3 regions of the Streptomyces sp. NPDC060049 genome follow, and region 1 is predicted to be linked to each of the others. Evidence: riboswitches for the same ligand, from Rfam matches in the RefSeq annotation. Region 1 holds a riboswitch; each other region holds the start of a gene.
The links. A riboswitch is a leader RNA that binds a small molecule or an ion and turns the genes downstream of it on or off. The one in region 1 is predicted to bind cyclic di-AMP.
Positions count from the first base shown of each region.

Region 2: another riboswitch for cyclic di-AMP. It lies ahead of ACFWBY_RS00350 (transglycosylase family protein); the one in region 1 lies ahead of ACFWBY_RS17585 (M23 family metallopeptidase).
Region 3: another riboswitch for cyclic di-AMP. It lies ahead of ACFWBY_RS22195 (peptidoglycan DD-metalloendopeptidase family protein); the one in region 1 lies ahead of ACFWBY_RS17585 (M23 family metallopeptidase).

Region 1 is NZ_JBHWVV010000008.1:266,670-274,123, forward strand. Features, by position in the region: gene ACFWBY_RS17570 (GNAT family N-acetyltransferase) at 1-702, opposite strand, end outside; gene ACFWBY_RS17575 (HPr family phosphocarrier protein) at 888-1,169, shown strand; gene ACFWBY_RS17580 (GntR family transcriptional regulator) at 1,563-2,228, opposite strand; gene ACFWBY_RS17585 (M23 family metallopeptidase) at 2,395-3,186, opposite strand; cyclic di-AMP (ydaO/yuaA leader) riboswitch at 3,199-3,358, opposite strand; gene ACFWBY_RS17590 (M16 family metallopeptidase) at 3,543-4,910, opposite strand; gene ACFWBY_RS17595 (M16 family metallopeptidase) at 4,931-6,286, opposite strand; gene ACFWBY_RS17600 (DNA topoisomerase (ATP-hydrolyzing) subunit A) at 6,567-7,454, shown strand, end outside.
Region 2 is NZ_JBHWVV010000001.1:79,585-87,038, reverse strand. Features, by position in the region: gene ACFWBY_RS00370 (nucleoside triphosphate pyrophosphohydrolase) at 1-14, shown strand, start outside; gene ACFWBY_RS00365 (globin domain-containing protein) at 78-1,292, opposite strand; gene ACFWBY_RS00360 (cytochrome P450) at 1,418-2,680, opposite strand; gene ACFWBY_RS00355 (transglycosylase family protein) at 2,926-3,969, shown strand; cyclic di-AMP (ydaO/yuaA leader) riboswitch at 4,248-4,419, shown strand; gene ACFWBY_RS00350 (transglycosylase family protein) at 4,422-5,111, shown strand; gene eno (phosphopyruvate hydratase) at 5,408-6,703, shown strand; gene ACFWBY_RS00340 (septum formation initiator family protein) at 6,840-7,328, shown strand; gene ACFWBY_RS00335 (DUF501 domain-containing protein) at 7,382-7,454, shown strand, end outside.
Region 3 is NZ_JBHWVV010000011.1:188,434-195,887, forward strand. Features, by position in the region: gene ACFWBY_RS22180 (MBL fold metallo-hydrolase) at 253-1,479, opposite strand; gene ACFWBY_RS22185 (SGNH/GDSL hydrolase family protein) at 1,678-2,463, opposite strand; gene ACFWBY_RS22190 (winged helix DNA-binding domain-containing protein) at 2,611-3,762, opposite strand; gene ACFWBY_RS22195 (peptidoglycan DD-metalloendopeptidase family protein) at 4,123-5,217, opposite strand; cyclic di-AMP (ydaO/yuaA leader) riboswitch at 5,222-5,416, opposite strand; gene ACFWBY_RS22200 (tyrosine-protein phosphatase) at 5,730-6,536, shown strand; gene ACFWBY_RS22205 (aspartate aminotransferase family protein) at 6,628-7,454, opposite strand, start outside.

The DNA of each region.
Region 1 (7,454 bases):
CAGGTTGCGCAGGGCGGCCGCGCCCACTCCCCCGCCGGAGCGGCTGACTCCGATCACCGCCACCGATCCGGGGGCGAGCAGCCGCTGCACGGAGCGGGCTTCGGCGCGCTGTTCGCGGGCGCGTTGGACGGCGAGTGACTCGGCGGTGGGTTCGAGGTCGAGGGTGAGGTGGACGGAACCGTCCTCGAAGCTGCGCTTCTGCTGGTAGCCGACGTCCGTGAACACCTTGATCATCTTGGTGTTGGCGGGAAGCACCTCGGCGGCGAAGCGGCGGATTCCGCGCTCGCGGGCCACGGCGCCGATGTGCTCGAGCAGGGCGGAGGCGACGCCGCGGCCCTGGTGGGCGTCCTGGACGAGGAAGGCGACCTCCGCCTCGTCGGAGGGCCCGGTGGCCGGGCGGCCGTCGGAGTCGATCCGGTCGAAGCGGACGGTGGCGATGAACTCCCCGCCGATGGTCGCGGCCAGGCCGACCCGGTCCACGTAGTCGTGGTGCGTGAAGCGGTGGACGTCGCGGTCGGAGAGCCGGGGGTAGGGGGCGAAGAAGCGGTAGTACTTGGACTCGTCCGAGACCTGCTCGTAGAAGCTGACCAGCCGGCCCGCGTCGTCGGTGGTGATGGGCCGGATCCGGGCGGTTCCGCCGTCGCGCAGGACGACGTCCGCTTCCCAGTGGTCCGGGTACGAGGGGTCCGACTCGGTGGTCATGGGGCCCACCTTAAGGCTCGGACGGGCCGAGTGGCCCGGGCGCGGCGCATCGGGCAGGCCGGAGCGAACCAGGGCAAGCTGGGGTAGGTCGAACGGCGGCAGATCGGGGCCGAAGGTCGGTCCGACCATTCCGGGCGTCGTGAGAGACTGGTCTAGACAACCGTAAGAACCTGAAGGGCATCACCATGGCAGAGCGCCGCGTCAACGTCGGGTGGGCCGAGGGCCTGCACGCTCGTCCCGCCTCGATCTTCGTCCGCGCGACGACCGCTTCCGGCGTCCCGGTGACCATCGCGAAGGCGGGCGGCGACCCCGTCAACGCCGCCTCCATGCTGGCGGTTCTGGGCCTGGGCGCCCAGGGCGGCGAGGAGATCGTCCTCGCGTCCGAGGCCGAGGGTGCCGAGGCCGCGCTGGAGCGCCTCGCGAAGCTGGTCGCCGAGGGTCTCGAGGAGCTCCCCGAGACCGTCTGACCCTTCGGGTTCGACCCGCAGGACCACGCACGGCGAAGCCGTTGCCCCCGGCCGAGGCCGGGGGCAACGGCTTCGCCGGTTCTCGGACCGCGGCCGGATCCCCGCCCTCGGAGCGCCGGGCCGGCCGGTCATGCGCGCGCCGCGTCCCGCTGCGGGCCGGGCGCCGCGCCGCATTCCACTGCGGGCGGGCGCGCGGAAATGAATTGCCGGCCCACCGAAAGAATCAGCCGAATCATCCGGCCGTTATCGACCGGAATTCGCCGCCCGACATCCGGTCGGGCGGCACCGAATCGTCGGTGCCGAATCACCCGACATCGAAATGTCCGGCGCGAATCACCCGGCACCCCATCACGTGATGCCGCGCGGATATCCCACCGTTGTATACGGCGATTGTTAAAGCGGACCGCTCACCGTGTTTACGGCAGGTTGCAGAGTCCTCACGCGCAGGCGGTGCGCCCCGGCCGCCCGGTCCGCGTGGACCGCGGTCAGCGCCCGGGCCCGCTCGGCGTCCCCGCGGGCCACGGCGTCCACGATCGCACCGTGCTCCGCCCAGGACTCCGCGGGCCGGACCGGGGCCTCCACCACGTACATCCAGGCCACCTTGTGCCGCGTCTGGGTGAGCAGCGCGATCAGCCCGGGGCTCGCGGAGGCCTGGGCGAGCGTCTCGTGGAACCAGCCCCCCAGGGAGCGCAGATCCTCCCCCTGCCCCCTCCTGGCCCGCTCCTGGCCCAGCCTGACCAGGCCGCGCAGCACCTTGAGGTGGGCTTCGGTGCGCCGCCGGGCCGCCCGCGCGGCGGCGAGGGGCTCCAGCAGCATCCGTACTTCCAGGAGGTCGACGGCCTCCTGCTCCGTCGGCTCGGCCACGCAGGCGCCCGCGTGCCGGCGGGTGGTCACGAACCCCTCGGACTCCAGCGTGCGCAGCGCCTCGCGCACCGGGACGCGCGAGACGCCGTACCGGCGGGCCAGCACCTCCTCGGTCAGCCGGCTGCCGGGGCCGAACACCCCGGAGACGATGTCGTCGCGAATTGCTGTGCATACCGTGTGCGCGGGAATACGCAAGACCGGACCTCCGCCTATTTTCGTATGACTGTGCGCGCTGCGACTCTATTGCAACACACGATAATTTCCGAGGACGGCCGGTAATCCGAAACATTCACACAACGAGAAGGCCCCGGCTCGGGGAGCCGGGGCCTTCTCGGAAGAAGCGTGGTGGGTGCGGTACCCGTCAGACGTCGACGCCGTGGGACCGCAGGTACGCGACCGGGTCGATGTCCGAGCCGTAGTCGGCGCCGGAACGGGCCTCGAAGTGCAGGTGCGCGCCGCTGGAGTTGCCGGAGTTGCCCGACAGGCCGATCTGCTGCCCCGGGGTGACCTGCTGGCCGACGGAGACGTTCAGCGACAACATGTGCCCGTACTGGGTGTAGGTGCCGTCGTTGTGCTTGATGACGACGTTGTTGCCGTACGCGCCGCCCCAGCCCGCCTCGACCACGGTGCCCAGACCCACGGCGTGCACCGAGGTGCCGGAGGAGGCGTGGAAGTCGATGCCGGTGTGGCTGCCGGAGGACCACATGCCGCCGCCCGCGTGGTACTGCGTGCTGACGTAGGTGTCCGAGAGCGGGGACACGAAGGTGTTGAGGCGCTTGCGCTCCTCCTCGCGGGCCACGCGCTCGGCGGCCTCGCGCTCGGCCTTGGCCTGGGCTTCGGCCTTCGCCTTGGCTTCGGCGGCACGCTGCTTGGCGTCGGCCTCGGCCTGCGCCTTAACGGCGGCGGCCTCCGCGGCGCGCTGCTGCGAGTCGGCCTGGGCCTGGATCTCGTCGGCGAGTTCGTCGGCCACGACGATGGTGTTCAGGCCGGTGTCCTCGGCGGAGTGTGTGTTGTCCGCGGCGAACGCGGGACCGGCCAGGGAGCCGACGACGCCAGTGGCGGCGAGGGCGGCTATGCCGGCGTAGCCGGCGGTCTTGCGGCTCATACGGCTGGAACCACGGTGCTTACCGGCGACACGACTGCCAAACGCCATGAAGGGGCTGATCCTTTCCTTCCCTCTCGCCTACCGGGTTAGCTGACGGGTTCGGAGCAGGAAGGTCTCCTACGGGCCTCCTCTTGCGAGGCGGTCCGATTCACCCCAGGGACACATGTGGGTCCCCGGCTCCCCAGGCTCGCGCCTGACGGGGACTCGGCGATCGCTGTCCGGTGCCGCGGGCGCGGCGGGTGCAACTGACGAACAGCAGGGACGACGCTAGGCGGATCATCAGTCAATCGCCAAACAGACACGCCTTTTTGTTGCGTTCGCCACACCACATACAAGCAACCACGCGACTAACCAGACAAAAAGGACTCCGACGGACAAGCCGCCGGAGTCCCCTGAGTCGCCCGTCAGTTGGTGACGACGGTGACGTCACCGATCCCGAGGGCCCGTACCGGCTCCTCGATCTGGGATGCGTCGCCCACCAGGACCGTGACCAGGCGGTTCACCGGGAAGGCGCTCACGACCGCCGAAGTGGCCTCCACCGTCCCGGTCTCGGCCAGCCGCGCGTACAACTGCGCCTGGTAGTCGTCCGGGAGCTCCTGCTCGACCTGGTCGGCGAGCGTGCCCGCGACCGAGGCCGCCGTCTCGAACTTCAGCGGGGCCACACCCACCAAGTTCTGCACGGCCACGTCCCGTTCGGCGTCGGTCAGGCCGCCCTCCGCGAGGGTGCGCAGCACCTTCCAGAGGTCGTCCAGCGCCGGGCCGGTGTTCGGGGTGTCCACCGAGCCGCTGATGGCGAGCATCGAGGCGCCCTTGCCGTCGGCGGTGGAGCGCAGCACCTGGCCGAAGGCGCGCACGCCGTACGTGTACCCCTTCTCCTCGCGCAGCACCTTGTCCAGGCGGGAGGTGAGGGTGCCGCCCAGGCAGTACGTGCCGAGCACCTGGGGCGCCCAGACCCGGTCGTGCCGGTCCGGACCGATGCGGCCGATCAGCAGCTGCGTCTGGACCGAGCCGGGCCGGTCCACGATGACCACGCGGCCCGTGTCGTCGGCGGTGATCGGCGGCACGGGGCGCGGCGCGGTGGTGTCTCCGGTCCAGGTGCCCAGGGTGTCGGCCAGGACGGCGTCGAGGTCGATGCCGGTAAGGTCGCCGACGACCACCGCGGTGGCGGTCGCGGGGCGTACGTGGGCCTCGTAGAAGGCGCGTACGGCCGCGGAGTCGATGCGGGCGACCGTCTCCTCGGTGCCCTGGCGCGGGCGGGACATCCGCAGGGAAGCCGGGAACAGCTCCTTGGACAGCTCCTTGGCGGCGCGGCGCTGCGGGTTGGCCAGCTCGTGCGGGATCTCGTCGAGCCGGTTGCGCACCAGACGGTCGACCTCGGCGTCGGCGAAGGCCGGTGCGCGCAGCGCCTCGGCGATCAGGCCCAGCGCCTTGTGCAGCCGGGAGGCCGGAACCTCCAGGGAGACCCGCAGGCCCGGGTGGTCGGCGTGCGCGTCGAGCGTGGCGCCGCAGCGCTCCAGCTCGGCGGCGAACTCCTCGGCGGAGTGCTTGTCGGTGCCCTCGGACAGGGCGCGGGACATGATGGTCGCCACGCCGTCGAGGCCCTCGGGCTCCGCGTCCAGCGGGGCGGCGAGGTTGATCTCGACCGCCACCACCTGCTGGCCCGGGCGGTGGCAGCGCAGCAGGGTGAGGCCGTTGCCCAGTACCCCGCGCTCGGGGGCCGGGAAGGCCCACGGCTGCGGCTCGCCGGCCTCGGGGCGCGGGTGGAAGGTCATCGTGACGGCTGCGGTGTCGCTCACTGCTCCGCCCCCTCGTTCTCGTCGCTGTTCTCGTCGCTCTGGGCGCTCTCGTCGGCCGCGACGGGCTCGTACACGAGCACCGCGCGGTTGTCCGGGCGCAGTCGGGCCGCGGCCACGGCCTGCACTTCCTCGGCGGTGACGTCGAGGACGCGCTGGACGGCGGTCAGCGCCAGCTGCGGGTCGCCGAACAGCACCGCGAAGCGGCACAGTTCGTCGGCGCGGCCGGCCACCGTGCTCAGCCGGTCCAGCCATTCGCGCTCCAGCTGGGCCTGGGCGCGCTCCATCTCCTCGGCCGTCGGGCCCTCGGCGGCGAACCGCGCGAGCTCCTCGTCGACGGCCGCCTCGATGGCGGGCACCTCGACGCCGCTGGAGGTCTTCACGTCCAGCCAGCCCAGCGACGGCGCGCCGGCCAGGCGCAGCATGCCGAAGCCCGCCGCGACGGCGGTCTGGTCGCGCCGCACCAGGCGGTTGTGCAGCCGGGAGGACTCGCCGCTGCCCAGCACGGTCAGCGCCACGTCGGCGGCGTCGCACTCGCGGGTGCCGTCGTGCGGGAGCCGGTAGGCCGCCATCAGCGCGCGGGCCGGGACCTCCTCGACGATCTCCTCGCGCAGCTGCTCGCCCATGATCTCGGGCAGCGAGCCGTCGCGCGGCGGCTGCTTGCCGTCGTGCCCGGGGATGGTGCCGAAGTACTTCTCGACCCAGGCGAGCGTCCGCTCGGGGTCGATGTCGCCGACGACCGACAGCACCGCGTTGTTGGGCGCGTAGTACGTACGGAAGAAGGCGCGCGCGTCCTCCAGGGACGCGGCGTCCAGGTCGGCCATGGAGCCGATCGGAGTGTGGTGGTACGGGTGGCCCTCGGGGTACGCCAGGGCCGTGAGCTTCTCGAAGGCCGTGCCGTAGGGGACGTTGTCGTAGCGCTGGCGGCGCTCGTTCTTGACGACGTCGCGCTGGTTCTCCATGGACTCGTCGTCCAGGGCGGCCAGCAGCGAGCCCATCCGGTCCGCTTCCAGCCACAGCGCGAGCTCCAGCTGGTGGGTCGGCATCGTCTCGAAGTAGTTGGTGCGCTCGAAGCTGGTGGTGCCGTTGAGGGAACCGCCGGCTCCCTGGACCAGCTCGAAGTGCCCGTTGCCGGAGACGTTCTTCGAGCCCTGGAACATCAGGTGCTCGAAGAGGTGAGCCAGGCCGGTGCGACCCTTGACTTCGTGGCGCGAGCCGACGTCGTACCAGAGGCAGACCGCGGCGACCGGGGTCAGGTGGTCCTCGGACAGCACCACGCGCAGGCCGTTGGCCAGCCGGTGCTCGGTTGCTGTGAGGCCGCCGGAGCCGGCCTGAGCTGTGGCCGTGTGACCCATGGGCATGTGGTCCCTTCGATCGCGATGCAGAGATTCCTGTCAGACCTGCCACTGTATGCAAGCGTGTCGGCGACCGGAGAAGTTCCCGGCCCACTCCTGGGTCGGAGTCGGCGTTGTCGGAGCCTCGGGCCACAATGGTCCGCGTCACCCCACTGTCCGAAACCCGGCCAGGCCGCAGCACCACCCCCGCAGGACCCCCAGCACCACCCGCGTACGACCACCAGCCCCACCCCGTGAGAGCTCAGCTCATCCCGATTCTTGGTTAAGGAGCCGCGCAGCGATGGCCCGCCGCAGCACGAAGACCCCGCCGCCGGAGGATTTCGAGGAGAAGATCCTCGACATCGACGTCGTCGACGAAATGCAGGGCTCCTTCCTCGAGTACGCGTACTCGGTGATCTACTCCCGCGCCCTGCCCGACGCCCGCGACGGCATGAAGCCGGTGCACCGGCGCATCGTCTACCAGATGAACGAGATGGGCCTGCGCCCCGACCGCGGCTACGTGAAGTGCGCCCGCGTCGTCGGCGAGGTCATGGGCAAGCTGCACCCGCACGGCGACGCGTCGATCTACGACGCCCTCGTGCGCATGGCGCAGCCCTTCTCCATGCGGCTCCCGCTGGTCGACGGCCACGGCAACTTCGGCTCGCTCGGCAACGACGACCCGCCGGCCGCCATGCGGTACACCGAGTCCAAGATGGCCGACGCCGCGTCGCTGATGACGGACGGGATCGACGAGAACACCGTCGACTTCGCCGCGAACTACGACGGCCAGGAGCGCGAACCCGTCGTACTGCCGGCGGCGTACCCGAACCTGCTGGTCAACGGCGCGTCCGGGATCGCGGTGGGCATGGCCACCAACATGGCCCCGCACAACCTCGGCGAGGTCATCGCCGCCGCGCGCCACCTGATCCGCTACCCGGAGGCGGACCTGGAGGCGCTCATGCGCTTCGTCCCGGGTCCCGACCTGCCCACCGGCGGCCGGATCGTGGGCCTCGCGGGCATCAAGGACGCCTACGAGAACGGGCGCGGCACCTTCAAGATCCGCGCCACGGTGACGCTGGAGGACGTGACCCCGCGCCGCAAGGGCCTGGTCGTCACCGAACTGCCCTTCACGGTCGGCCCCGAGAAGGTCATCGCGAAGATCAAGGACCTGGTCGGCTCGAAGAAGCTC
Region 2 (7,454 bases), on a different contig from region 1:
GCGTCGGCGAGTAGCCTTCGGCGGCGGTTCGCGCACCAGTGCCGGCGGGGCCGGTACGGGCGGGTCTACCGGCGGGTCTAGTTCGGGCGGGGCGCGCGGCCCGACGGGTTGTGCCAGTGCGGGGCGGGCCGGTTCAGGAACCACTCCCCGAATCCCGTCGGCCGGCTGCTTCCGTCGCCGTGGGCCGCGCCACCGGCAGGTACGGAGTCGTGGAAGATCCGGTCGGGGGCGGCGCCGAGTTCCTCCAGGAGGTGCGCGGTCTCCTCGGTGAACTGCGGTGGACCGCTGAGGTAGACGTCCTGGTCGGGCCAGAGCGCGCGGTTGCCGAGTGCCGTCGCGAGGCGGGCGGTGGCCTCGTTGCGGTGCTGCCCGGGGGCGGGGGTGATGTAGGTGACGCCCAGCCAGCCGAACTCGGCCGCGTACCCGTCTATGAGCGGCCGGTCGTAGAGGTGCGCGGCGTCCCGCGCGACCACGAAGAGCCGTACGTCCTGATCGGGGGGATGCTCCGCCAGGTTCTCCAGCATGGCGCGGACCGGCGCCCAGCCGGTGCCGGCGGCTATGAAGGTGGCCGGGCGGTCCTCGCGCCGGAAGGTCAGCTGACCGCCGGCCGCGCCGAGTCGGACACCGTCCCCGGGTCGTGTCTCGCGGACCAGGCAGGTGCTGAGGCGGCCGTTCTCGATGCGGCTGACGTGCAGGTCCACCGTCCCGTCGGGGCGCGGAGCGTTCCCGATGGAATAGGTGCGCCAGATCCTCGGGACCCGGTCGCTGCTCACGCTCGTGTACTGGCCGGGGAGGTGGTGGAAGGGGACGTGGGGGCGCAGGGTCAGGACGCCTATGTCCTCCCCGTACAGCAGGTGGCGGACGACCTCGGCGTCCCACCAGGGCGGGTCCTCGCTGGCGGCGGCGCCGGCCGTCATCGCGTCGGCGATCACCTGGTAGGCCTCGGACCAGGCCTTTTCGACCGTCGGGGTCCAGGCTTCGCCGGAGGTCGCGGCGAGAGCGGCGAGCAGGCTGGAGCCGACCGCCGCGTAGTGCTCGGGGCCCGCGAGGAACTTGCGGTGGTCGCGGCCGAGGTCGCGCAGATAGGGGACGAGCGTCTCGTTCTCCAGATGGGCGATCACATGGGTGAGCGCGGCGAAGAGCCGGTCCCGCTGCCGTTCCATGTCCTCGGGGGAGGCCGGGAAGAGCTCACGGATTGCGGGGTTGTGCCAGAAGAGGTGGGAGTAGAAGAACTTGACCGCGTGCTCGGCCCGTCTCTCCACCACCGCGAAGCTGCTTTTCAAGATCCTCACATCCACAAAACCGAAAGTAGGAATGCCGGGGAACGTGAGGTCAAGCCAGGGGTGATCTGCGGACAGCCGCGACGAACCACCCATAGGGGGTTATGGGTTACGGTCGGGACGCGGTCAGGGGCCCGTCATGCCCGGGGCCGGGACTCGGGGGTGAAGCGGACCGGCAGGGTGCGCAGGCCCCGCATGATGAGACCGCCGCGCCAGCGCAGCTCCGAGGGATCCGCGGCGAGTTCCAGGTCGGGCAGCCGGGTCAGCAGCGCGGCGAGGGCCGTCTGGCCCTCCAGCCGGGCCAGGGGTGCTCCCAGGCAGTAGTGGATTCCGTGGCCGTATCCGAGGTGCTGGTTGTCGCTCCTCGAGAGGTCGAGCGCGTCCGGATCGGCGAACCGTTCCGGGTCGCGGTCGGCGGCGGCGAGGACGACGAGGACGGGGTCGCCGGCCGGGATGTCCTGGCCGCCCAGGGTCAGCGGCTCCGTCGCGTAGCGCCAAGTGGCCATCTCCACGGGGCCGTCGTAGCGCAGCAGCTCCTCGATGCCCGTTTCCAGCAGGCCGCTCTCTCCGGCGGCGAGGGAGGCCTGGAGGCGCTCGCGCTGGTCCGGGTTGCGCAGGAGGGCGTAGGTGCCGTTGCCGATGAGGTTGATCGTGGTTTCGAAGCCGGCGAACAGCAGTACGAAGCACATCGCGGCGGCCTCGTTCTCGGTGAGGTGTTCGCCGTGGTCGCTCGCCCGGATCAGTCCGGAGATCAGGTCGTCGCCCAGGTCGTCGCGCTTGCGGTGGATCAGCTCGACGAGGTAGCCGCGGATCTGCTTGACCGATCGTGCCACGCCGCCGCGCGGGCCGCCGGCGTGCCGGATCATCATCCCGGCCCAGTCGCGGAAGTCGTCCTGGTCCTCCCGCGGCACTCCGAGCATCTCGCAGATGGCGTAGATGGGGAGCGGGAAGGCGAACTCGTGGATGAGGTCCGCCTCCCCCTTCTCCGCGAAGCCGTCGATGAGCTGATCCGTCAGCTCCTGGACGCGCCCGGTGAACTCGGCGACCCGGCGCGGGGTGAACGCCTTCGACACCAGCCGCCGGAGCCGGGTGTGGTCCGGCGGGTCGATGTTGAGCAGGTGCGTCATCAGCTCCGCCTTGCGCTCCCCGGGGATCCCGGTCTTGCCCTTGGCGTGCGCCGATCCCGCGTGGTGGACCGGGTTCTTGCTGAGCCGCTGGTCCGCGAGGGCCTGGCGGGCGTCCGCGTAGCGGGTGACCAGCCACGCGTCGACCCCGCTGGGGAGCTTGGTGCGGTGCACGGGCGCGTGCTCGCGCAGCCAGGCGTAGGCCGGGTACGGGTCGGTCGCGAACTCCCAGTCGAAGAGAGGGGGCGGCGGGGCGGTGGAGGCGTCTTCGTGCACGTTCCGACCGTAGCCGTGTTGCCCCGGCCTGCCGGACCGGCCGATCTCGGGCCGCACCGCTCCGAGACCTGCGACCCGGCGCTTCACCCACCAAAGCATCCCAAACCAGGCTGACCGGAAGTCAGTTCACGGCCGAACTTGTGACAGGCGTTCGAAGGCCGCTAGGTTCTGCCGTTACCCCGCCGTTATGCGAAAGGTGCAGCCTCATGCGTTCCGGGAACGGCCGCCACAGACGTCCCCGACAAGTGCCCGCACTTGTCGTCACCGCCGGAGTCGCCGGCTCCGCGCTGGCCCTGCCGCTGCTCGCCGCCACCGGCGCGAGCGCGGCCGAGACCTCCACATGGGACAAAGTCGCCGAATGCGAGAGCGGCGGCACATGGAGCGCGAACTTCGGCAGCGGGTCCTACGGCGGGCTGCAGTTCACCCAGGAGCAGTGGCAGAACGCCGGCGGGCACGACTTCGCCGTGCGCGCCGACCTCGCCAGCCGTTCCCAGCAGATAGCGGTGGCCGAGCGGGTGCTCGCCTCCCAGGGCCCCCAGGCGTGGCCGCTGTGCGGGGTGCCGGCCGGACTGACGCAGCAGGCGCCCGCCGCCGAGGTGGATCCGGGCCTGCCCAAGGGCGCCGCGTCCCCCGCGCCCGCCCCGTCCCGCCCGGACGACTCCGTGCCCTACCTCGGGACGGATACGCCGTCCACGGACTTCGGGGCGCCGACGCCCGTCGTCCCGGCTCCGGCCGCCTCGCCGTCCTTCCTGCTGCCGGACTACCCGCTCGGGGCGCCCAGCGGACTGCCCGTCATGCCCGACCCGGACCTTCCGACGGCGCCCCCCGGGCTCCCGGGCGACCCGACGGCTCCGACGAGCCCCACGGTCCCCACGCCCCCGCTCACGGACCCGACGGTGCCCGTGGATCCCACCGCGCCCACGGTGCCAGCGGACCCGACGGCGCCGGCGAACCCGGCGGACCCGACGGCTCCCCTCGCACCCGTCGCGCCGGTGGATCCGTCGGCCCCCGCGGTTCCCGGAGCTCCCGCCGACCCGGCCGCCCCGGCGGCCGGCGCGGCCGAGGGGGGCGGGAAGCACCGCGGCCCGGCCGCCGTCGAGACGCTCCTCGCACCTGATGCCGCGTCGGACCCGACGTACACGGTGCAGGCGGGCGACAGCCTGGCCGCGATCGCGGACGCCAAGGGTGTGAAGGGCGGCTGGAACGCCCTCTACGAGGCCAACGAGCAGGTCATCGGAGAGAACGCCGATTTCATCAAGCCCGGTCAGAATCTGGATCTAACCGACTAATAAGGGCAGTTAGAGCGCCCGGAAACAGTTGATTGTCCGTTTTCTGTAAGTGAGACATGTGTCTCTTCCGGTCAACTGGCGTGTCCGGTCCGAAGGGTTCCGCAAACCCCGCTCCGACCTGCGCAAACGTCGGCGGTAAGAGTGCAAGTAGACCCGTTTCTCCCCGATGTCCCTCGTTGAACATCGGGGAGAGACCTGTCTACCTTCTGAGTCGCCCGCCACCGCGGGCTCCTTCGACCGCATCGCCGAATCCTGCCGGCGGACGGAGGGAACACTCGTCGCGTAAAGCGCCGAAGGCAGGAGCGGGGGAACCAAGGTAGGCGCCGGAACCGGCCGTTGAGAGACGGTCAAGGAACCGGCTAGGGGTTAAGTCGAGCGCTAGGTCGCTCGGCCGGGCACTCACTCGCCCGAACCCGACAGCTCACCTCGTAGGCGTCGGTGAGGAGAACTCCATGCTGATTTCCGGCAAGGGCAAGCACCGTCGCGGTTCCAAGGCCGTCCGCATCGTGACGCTCGCGGGTGTCGCGGGTGTCGCCGTCGCGGCGCCGCTGATGGCCGCGGGCACCGCTTCCGCCGCGACCGCTTCCGAGTGGGACCGCGTCGCCTCGTGCGAGTCCGGTGGCAACTGGTCCATCAACACGGGCAACGGCTACTACGGCGGCCTGCAGTTCTCGTCCTCCACGTGGGCCGCTTACGGCGGCAAGACGTACGCCGCGCAGGCCAACCAGGCCTCCAAGTCGCAGCAGATAGCCATCGCCGAGAAGGTCCTCAAGGGCCAGGGCAAGGGCGCCTGGCCGTCCTGTGGCGTGGGCCTGTCGAACTCGTCCTACACGGGCGGGGCCACCGACACCCCCAAGCCGAAGGCCGAGCCGAAGAAGCAGGAGAAGAAGGCCGAGCCGAAGAAGGAGACCAAGCGCTCCGAGGCCCCGACCACCCGCTCCGAGCGCCCGGCCGCCGCGCCGAAGACCGAGGCCCCCAAGACGGGCAACGGCTCCTACGAGGTCAAGTCCGGCGACACGCTGGGCAACATCGCCGCGGCGAACAACGTCTCCGGCGGCTGGGAGAAGCTCTTCGAGCTCAACAAGGACATCGTCTCGGACGCCGACCTGATCTTCCCGGGCCAGAAGCTGAAGCTCAGCTGAATCCCGCGGTAACGGCGGCGAGGCCGCCGTCCGCACCACGCAGAACTCCCACCGCCCGGCGCGCAACCCCCTTCGCGCCGGGCGGTGCTGTGTGCCGGGTCCGGGCCGAAGACAGGCCGGGAAACCCTGATGATCAAGGGCCCTATGTCCCGTAAGAGGGGCATTCAGGCCCTTTTTCGTCCCAGGACCCGGGCGGTCGGACGGCCGAGTGCCCGGATCCGGTTAGGCTCTAAGCGGCAAGGCCATCCCACGGCCTGACACGCCACCGCACACTCAGCGTCACATCCCAGAAGGAGATGCTCGTGCCGTCCATCGACGTCGTCGTAGCCCGGGAAATCCTGGACTCCCGAGGCAACCCCACGGTCGAGGTCGAGGTGGGCCTCGACGATGGCAGCACCGGCCGTGCTGCAGTCCCGTCCGGCGCCTCCACCGGTGCATTCGAAGCAGTAGAGCTCCGTGACGGTGACCCCGACCGTTACATGGGCAAGGGCGTCGAGAAGGCCGTCCTCGCCGTCATCGAGCAGCTCGGCCCGGAGCTCGTCGGCTACGACGCCACCGAGCAGCGCCTGATCGACCAGGCCATGATCGACCTGGACGCCACCGAGAACAAGGCCTCCCTCGGCGCCAACGCCATCCTGGGTGTCTCCCTCGCCGTCGCGCACGCCGCGTCCGAGGCCTCGGACCTCCCGCTCTTCCGCTACCTCGGCGGTCCGAACGCGCACCTGCTGCCCGTTCCGATGATGAACATCCTCAACGGTGGGTCGCACGCCGACTCCAACGTCGACATCCAGGAATTCATGATCGCCCCGATCGGCGCGGAGTCCTTCTCCGAGGCCCTTCGCTGGGGTGCCGAGGTCTACCACACCCTCAAGAAGGTCCTGCACAACAAGGGCCTCTCCACGGGCCTGGGCGACGAGGGCGGCTTCGCGCCGAACCTGGAGTCGAACCGCGCCGCGCTCGACCTCATCGTCGAGGCCATCAAGCAGGCCGGCTACGTCCCGGGCCGAGACATCGCGCTCGCGCTCGACGTCGCCGCGTCCGAGTTCTACAAGGACGGCAAGTACGAGTTCGAGGGCCAGTCCCGCTCGGCCGCCGAGATGACCGAGTACTACGAGGAGCTCGTCTCCGCGTACCCGCTCGTGTCCATCGAGGACCCGCTGTACGAAGACGACTGGGCCGGCTGGAAGACCCTCACCGACAAGCTGGGCTCCAGGGTCCAGATCGTCGGCGACGACCTCTTCGTCACCAACCCGGAGCGTCTGGCCCGCGGCATCGAGGAGGGCTCCGCCAACGCCCTGCTCGTCAAGGTGAACCAGATCGGTTCGCTGACCGAGACCCTCGACGCCGTCGAGATGGCCCAGCGCAACGGCTTCAAGTGCATGATGTCGCACCGCTCCGGCGAGACCGAGGACGTCACCATCGCCGACCTCGCGGTCGCCGTGAACTGCGGCCAGATCAAGACCGGCGCCCCGGCCCGCTCGGACCGCGTCGCCAAGTACAACCAGCTGCTGCGCATCGAGGAGATCCTCGACGACGCCGCGGTGTACGCCGGCCGCTCCGCCTTCCCGCGGTTCCGCCCCGCGGGCCAGTAGGCACGGCAAGGGCTGATCTCCGGCCGATCACCGGCTGAACGGCCTTCGGGGCGCAAGCCTCCCTACGTCCCCGCACTCGGTCCCGTACCGTGTGCGGGGACGTATTGCGTAGCGCGTGTACAGGGGAGGCGGATCAATGGCCGGGAACCGGGACCGGTTCGCCACGTTCTCCACCGCGACCAGGCTCAAGCAGCTGGGCGAGCGGACCGCGGCGCACGTCTACCGCTCCCAGTCCCGCCGCCAGGTCCGCCGCAGCCGGCTCACCGGCCGGGCCGCCCTGCTCGTCCTCGTCCTCTGTACCCTGGTCGTCGCCCTCGCCTATCCGATGCGCCAGTATGTCTCCCAGCGCTCGGAGATCGCACAGCAGCAGAAGGCCGCCGCCGCCGCGCGGGAGCGGCTGGAACGCCTGCGCGACGAGAAGGCCCGCTGGCAGGACAACGCGTACGCGGAGCAGCAGGCGCGCAAGCACCTGCACTTCGTCCGGCCGGGGGAGATCAGCTACATCATGAACGACCCGGGGGCCGAGGCCGCCGAGCACCGCCGCAGCGGACAGGCCGCCACCGACCGGCCCTGGTACTCCAACGTCTGGGACGGCGTCGACAAGGCCGACCGCCCGGGCGACTGAGTACCGACCCACGCACGAGCCCATCCACGAGAACGAAGAGACTTCCTCCAGGCATGCAGACGCCCCCGCCCCAAACCGACCGGACCGAGCCGACCGCCGCCGACATCGAGGCGTTCCAGCAGCAGC
Region 3 (7,454 bases), on a different contig from region 1:
CGGGCGTCCCGGGATCCGGTGTTGATCACCGGATACCCACGCTAGACCGCTCGCTCCCGCCCGGGACGGCCAGTTGGGGAACTTCGCCCGGGTGCTTCCCCCTCCCGGTGGAGCGCTCGCACGCGAGCCCGAATGCGCCGGGAGCGCGCACGCCCGCACAGCCCGGGTCGCTCACCACCCGTCCCCGGCGCCCCGTGCTCCCCGTCGGCCCCGCCGGGCGCCGTGGGCGGCACGTCACCCGGCGGCAGCCCGCTACGAACCGACCGCCTCCGGCTCCTCGCGCGTCTCGCCCCGCGCGCGGCCTGCCGCGCCGACCGGCCCGGCCGCACCGCCCGCGGCGTCCGGCGCCACCGCCGCACGCACGCCCGTGCCACCGGCCACGAACGGCCGCCACCAGGGCGAGCTCGGGGCGTCTGCCGCACCCGGCTCGAACGGCTGGCCCGGAATCGGCAGCGCGATCGCCGCCCCGGCCCCCTCGGCCGCGGCGACCGTGCCCTCGCCGGGCTCGTCCCACGGGTGCGGAGCCAGGTTGAAGGTTCCCCAGTGGATCGGCAGCATCGTGCCGTGCGGGGTGCCGCCCTGGAGGTCGAGGTGGGCGCGCATGCCCTCCTCCGGGGTCATGTGGATGTCGGGCCAGTACTCGCTGTACGCCCCGATCTGGATCATCGTCGCGTCGAAGGGCCCGTGCTCCGCGCCGATCTCCTCGAACCCGGGGAAGTACCCCGTGTCCCCGCTGTGGAAGACCCGGTGCTCGTCCCCCGCGACGACCCAGGAAGCCCAGAGGGTGAACTGCTGGTTGCGCAGGCCGCGGCCGCAGAAGTGACGGGCCGGGGTGGCCGTGAGGGAGAGGCCGGCGACCTTGGTGGTCTCGTTCCAGTCGAGCTCGCGCAGCCGGTCCGCCGGGACGCCCCAGCGCTCCAGGTGCGCGCCGACGCCGAGCGGCACGGCGAAGACCGTGTCCGTGCCCGCCAGCTCCTTGATGGTCGGCAGGTCGAGGTGGTCGTAGTGGTCGTGCGAGATCACCACGACGTCGACCTCGCCCAGCGAGGCGAGCGGCACCGGGACGCGGTGCAGCCGCTTGGGCCCGGCGAAGGGGAAGGGGGAGCACCGCTCGCCCCAGACCGGGTCGAAGAGCACCCGTCGTCCGTCGATCTCGACGAGCACGCTGGAGTGCCCCATCCAGGTCAGCCGCAGTCCGCCGGCCGGAGGCTTCGCCAGCTCGGCGAGCGTCGTCGGGTAGACCGGGATGGGGGCGCCGGGGTTGCGCCGGAGCCGCTGCTCCTTGTGGAAGTAGATCTTGGCGAACTCCGCCATCGACCCGGAAGGCCTGGTGCGGGCCCCCACCGGATTCTGGAACACGCCGTCGGCGAAGTTCGGCGAGCGCCGGATCCGCTCCAGCCGGGCACCGGACGGATCCGCGCCGAAGGCTTCGGGCCGCAGGGCGCGCAGCCGTGGACGCAAGGGACGGGAGCCGGTCAAGGCGCCTCCTGGGTGGGGTGCGGGCAGGGTGTTCTCATGGCTTACCACCTTCCCAACGCGCAGCACTCCCGAAGGATTCCGCTACGCGTCCGCGAAGGGTTCCGTTCCCGGTTCCCGGAGGATCGTGTTCCGCGCCCCCGGTGCCGCCCCGCCCGCTCCCCCGTCCCGCCCCTCGCGCCCGGGCGCCCCCGTCCGCTTCTACAGCGGCAGCAGGTCCGGCCGCTTCGCCTCGACGTGGTCACCGGAGGACTCCCCGCGCAGCCGCCGTCCGATCCAGGGCACCAGGTACTCGCGCGCCCACTGGATGTTGTCGCGGGTCACGTCCACCGACCCGCGCGGCCGCAGCGGCGGCCAGGGCTGGTCGGGGTCGGCGGGCACCTCCAGGCCGAGCACCTGCGCGGCGCGCAGCGCGACCCGGGTGTGGCCCTCGGGCGAGAGGTGCAGCCGGTCGGCGTCCCAGGCCCGCCGGTCCTGTACGGACTTCAGCGACCACAGGTCGAGCACCGGGCAGCCGTACCGGTCGGCGATGGAGTGGACGTGCGCGCTGAAGGTCGCGATCTTGCCCCGGATGTGCTTGAGGACGGGCACGTCCCGCGTGTCGAAGCCGGTGGTGATGACGACCAGGCCGACCGCTCCGGTGAGGTCGCGCACGGCCGCCTCGTACCGTTCGGCCACGGCGTCCGGGTCGCTGCCGGGCCGGATGATGTCGTTTCCGCCCGCGCAGAAAGTCACCAGGTCCGGTGCGAGCTCCTTGGCCCGGGGGACCTGCTCGGCCACGATCTGGTCCAGGAGGCGGCCGCGCACCGCCAGGTTCGCGTACCGGAAGTCGTGCTCGTCGCGCTGATCGGCGAGGAGTACGGCCAGCCGGTCCGCCCATCCAAGAAACGTTTCCCCGGGTCCCGGGTCCCCAACGCCCTCGGTGAAGCTGTCCCCGATCGCCGCGTACGAGCCGATGGTCTTGAGTGTCGTCGTCGTCGCTGCCACGGGACCACATCTTTCACCCCGGGCGACCACCTACGCGACCGTAGCCACGGACTTACGTACCGTGATCTTCACCACCCGTCAGACGAGGAATAAAGGACCGGCGCCGGAAGGGGCGGCGACCCCCCTCCGGTCGCCGCCCCGCCGGGGTCATACGAGTAGCCGGGTCTCGGCGCTCGGCAGCTTGCCCCACCAGTGGCCGTACCGGCGGTAGACCTCCGGGTCGCGACCGGCGAGGAAGGCCGTCAGCGACCGGGCCTCGGCGGCGAGCGCCTCCCAGACCGGCTCGGGCAGCGGGTGGAAGGCCGTCGCCTCCACACCCCCGCGCGCCGGGCGCCACACTCCGGCCACGTACCCGTCGACCAGCAGGGCCGCCAGCGTGTCGCCGTTCACCCGGGTGACGAGCCTGCGGTACTGCGGCGGGACGATCCGGGCGCGGTCGGAGTAGGCGAGCAGGACGCTGTCCCACATGGCCATCAGCCGGGGCGGCGCCGGCGTGTCGCCGTCCGGCAGGGGCGCGCCGGGAACGTCGAACAGCTCCTGGCCGTCCGGGCCTTCCAGCCGCTGGACGGCGCCGCGGAGCCCGGCCTCCCGGAGCGCCTTCCTCACCCTGGCCCGCTGGACCATCGAGAACTGCGCCACGTCCGCCACCGACGCCGGACCGAAACCCTCCAGGTAGCGCACGACGAGTGTCCGCAGGGACTCCTCGGAGGCCTCCGGGTCCGCGGGCACCGCCCGCGTCGTCCCGTGCGGGAAGGCGATGTAGGAGGGACGCTCGCCGAAGGACCACGGCGGCGCGGTGGGCGCGTGCAGCAGCGGCGCGTACTGCCGCAGCCCCCACCACGCTCCGGGCTCCGGCGGCGCGCCCAGCCGCCGTCCGAGCCACTCCTGGCACTCCGCGGCCGTACGGGGCCGGTCGGCGAAGGCCAGCAGTTGCGGCACCAGCGCGTCGGCGTCCTCGGCGGTCAGCCCCGACGCCGTGAACCGCCCGCCCAGCCGGGCAGCCCGCACGCCCGGCTGCACCGCCTCCCGGAACGCCGGGAAGTCATCGGCGTGCACGGCGTGCAGGGTGATCCGCATCAAAGTCGACTTGACGACTTCGTGGCCGCTGAAAGCCGCGTCGAGTTCGGCCGGGTCGAAGTCCGCGAGCCGGTTCCACAGGGCGAGGTACGGCGAGGCGGCCTGCTGCGCCTGCAGCGCGACCACCCGCCGGATCCCGTCGCCGACGCCGAGCGCCTCCCGCCCGAGCAGCAACTGCCGTGCGAGCGTGGAGCGGTTGAGCTCCCTTGCCGTGACCCTCATGCCGTGAACCCCGTTCCGTGGCCGCCTCGTCCCCCGTCTCGTGGACCGGTGACGGCGACGTCCACGAAGGCCGGACGAGCAGCTTAGGTCGTCTCTTTCGGATCGTGGCGGCCGAGCCCGCGGCGTCTGGTGCCGTGCATGGCAAGGCGGAGGCGCCGTGCCGCGTACTGGTACGTACTGGGGCGCCCCGACAACGCGGCCAGGTGCGGTGCCAGGCGTCGCGGGCCCGGCAAGATCCGAAGGAGACGGCTTCGTGCCGCGGCAGGTGGACCTTCCCGGACACAGCACCAGGCCGTCCCTTGCGGATCTTGCCGGCTCGGCAAGATCCGAAGGGACGGCCTGGCGGCGGGCCGGCTCGGCTCAGATGCTGACGCCCTTCGACCGCAGGTAGGCCAGCGGATCGATGTCCGAGCCGTACGACGGCCCCGTGCGGATCTCGAAGTGCAGGTGCGGGCCGGTCACGTTGCCGGTGGCACCGGAGAGGCCGACGCGCTGCCCGGCGGTGACGCTCTGGCCGGTCGAGACGGAGAGCTGGGAGAGGTGCGCGTACTGGCTGTACTTGCCGTCGGCGTGCCGGATGACGACCTCGTTGCCGTACGCGCCGCCCCAGCCGGCGGACACGACGGTGCCCGCCCCGACCGCCTTGACGGTGGTGCCGGTGCTCGCGGAGAAGTCGACGCCGGTGTGGTAGCCGCTGGACCACATGGAGCCGGCCGTCTTGTACGCGGTGGAGGCGCCACCGCTGACCGGGGCGACGAATCCGGCGGAAGCGGGCGCGGCGGCCTGCTCCTGCTCGGCGGGGGCCTCGGGAGCGGGCGCGGCGGCCTGCTCCTGCTCGGCGGGGGCCTCGGGAGCGGGCGCCGCCGGGGCCCCGGCCTCGTCGGACACACCCCGGCCCGAGCCGTTGTCGCCGGAGGAGGCCTCGTCGCCCTCGGACTCGATGCCGGCCTCGCCCCCGGAGGAGTAGGAGGCGGAATCGGCGGAGGAGTCGGCGGCGGAGTCCGGGGAGCCGGCGGGGGCGGAGGACTGCTCGACCGGAGCCTTCGCGCGGCTCGGAGCGCTCTCGCCGGCGCCCTTCGCGCCGAGCGTCAGCCTGAGGCCCGGGTGGATCAGCGACGGGTCGGAGCCGACTGCCTCGCGGTTGTCCGCGTAGAGCCGCTGCCAGCCACCGCTGAGGTGCTGGCGCTCGGCGATCTTGGAGAGGTAGTCCCCGGGCACCACCGTGTAGACCGTAAGGGTGACCCGCGGGGCGGCGGGCGCGGCCCGGAGCGAGGCCGGAACCTGCGGAGCCTGGACCGGGACGGCGGCGGGCGCGGTGGCCGGGGCGCCGGCCGCGTGGGCTCCGGCGGCCCCGAGCAGCGGGAGCGCAAGGGCCGCGCCACCGGTGCCGGCGGCCGCGAAACCGCGGGATATCGAGCGGGACTTCGGACGGCGGTGCTTACCCGTTGCAGGCATGTCGAATTCCTCTCCGGCGCCTGCGAGGTGAGCTGTCGGGTTCGGACTGGAGATGTCCGGCCTCCCATGTGCCGGCGGACTGCACATGGACGGCTTCACCCCGAGCTGTCCCGTTGTAAAGATCTCGGCGGAGATCCGGGACAGCGGCTTACCTGGTTCCCCCGCTCCTGCCACGCGCGTGAATAGTCGAGTGCGGTTTCCGGTCGGCGGCAGGATTAGGCGGTCCGTCCGGATCGATCGCGAACGTAATCGAGGCCGGGCGCAGGGAACAAGTCATGAATTCCCCAACAGAATCTTGAAGATGACGGGCCGCCGGAATTCCGGTCACCCTCCGTCCATTCCCCACCTGCAACAACCGCCCCGGCAAGGCAATTCGCCATTCGTGATCAGGCACTCACGGTCACCGTATGATCTGGCTCACGGGGACGTGTCCGATCTCGCCCCTCGCTATGGCAAGTTGGCCGGAAGTAGCGTAATTCGGACACTCACGACGAAGACACGGAGGAGCCCCTGTGACCCAGCTGATACCCGGAACCCCCCACGCGGAGCCGACTCTGGCCGGCGTGCGCAACTTCCGTGACGTGGGCGGATTGCCGACCACGGACGGCCGGCAGGTCAAGACGGGACGACTGTTCCGAAGCGGACATCTCGCGCATGCCACCGATACCGACGCGGCATTCCTCGAATCGCTCGGGCTGCACACCGTCTTCGACTTCCGCAACGGCGCCGACCAGGCGCTGGAGGGACCGGACGTGGAGCTCGCCGGCGTGCGGAACGTCAACATCCCGCTGTCGGACCCGGCCGACGGCCGGGAGTTCTGGAAGATGGTCCGCGACGGGGACCTCGCCCAGCTCCGCGAGGTCCTGGGGGACGGCAAGGGGATCGCGCGGATGTCGCGTTCGTACCGCACGATCATCAAGACCCGCACCGCCGAACACAGCCGGGTGGTGCACGCCCTCGCCGACGACAGCGTTCCCGCCCTGATGCACTGCGCGGCCGGGAAGGACCGGGCCGGCCTGTCGATCGCCGTCACCCTGCTCGCGCTGGGCGTCGAGCGCGAGGCCATCGTCGCCGACTACCTGGAGTCGAACGCCCCCCACAACCGCTACCGGGTCCGCCGGGGCAGCGAAGCGGCGCGGCCCCGCACCGCCGAGGTGACCGAGCTGCTGGCCCCGCTCTTCGACGCCCGCGCCCCGTATCTGAGCGCGGCCTTCGAAACCATCGACGAGGAGTGGGGCGGGGTGGAGCGCTACCTCGCCGAGGGCCTCGGACTCGCGCCCCAGACCCTGGAGCGGCTCCGCGACCGGCTCCTGGACTGACATCCCGGGGGCGGGCGGGCCGCCGGATCACCGACCCGGCGGCCCGCCCGCGAACCCGCCGGCCCGCTCCACCAACGGCCCGCCGCACGGCTCAGCGGTTGGCGACGGCCTGCTTCACCAGCGTCCTGCCGAAGTCCCACATCAGCGCGCCGCCGCCGTGCGCCTCGTCCATGACCTCGCGGAAGGCTCCCACGAACCGGTCGACGTCCGCCTCGTCCACGATCAGCGGGGGGATCAGCTTGATGACTTCGAGGTGGTCGCCGGAGACCTGTGTGAGGATCCGGTGCTTCTGCAGCAGCGGCACCACGACCATCTGCGCGAACAACCCCTTGCGTGCGGCCTGCAGCATGGTCCACCGGCTCCGCAGCCCCAGCGAGGAGGGCCGGCCGAACTCGATGCCGATCATCAGCCCGCGTCCCCGTACCTCGTGCAGCAGCTCGTACTCGTCCACGAGCCCCGCGAGCCGGCCGCGCAGCAGATCGCCCATCGAGCGGGCGTTGGCCACCACCTGCTCGTCCTCCATGACGCCGAGCACCGCGAGGCCGGCCGCCATCGCCTGGGCGTTCGAGCCGAAGCTCGCCGAGTGGACGAGCACGCGGTCCATGGACGAGTAGACCTTCTTGAAGATCCAGTCCTTGCCCAGGGTCGCGCCGACCGGAACGTACCCGCCCGAGAGGGCCTTGGCCACGCACACCAGGTCCGGTTCCACCCCGGCCTCGTGCTGGTACGCGTAGAAGTCGCCGGTCCGCCCGAGGCCGGTCTGCACCTCGTCCGCGATCAGCAGCGCCTTGTGCCGGCGCAGCAGCTCCTGCGCGGCGGCGAGGAAGCCGGGCGGGGCGGCGATCACCCCCTTGCCCTGGACCGGCTCGACGACGAAGGCCGCCACGTCGCCCTTCGACAGCTCCCGCTCTAGGGCTG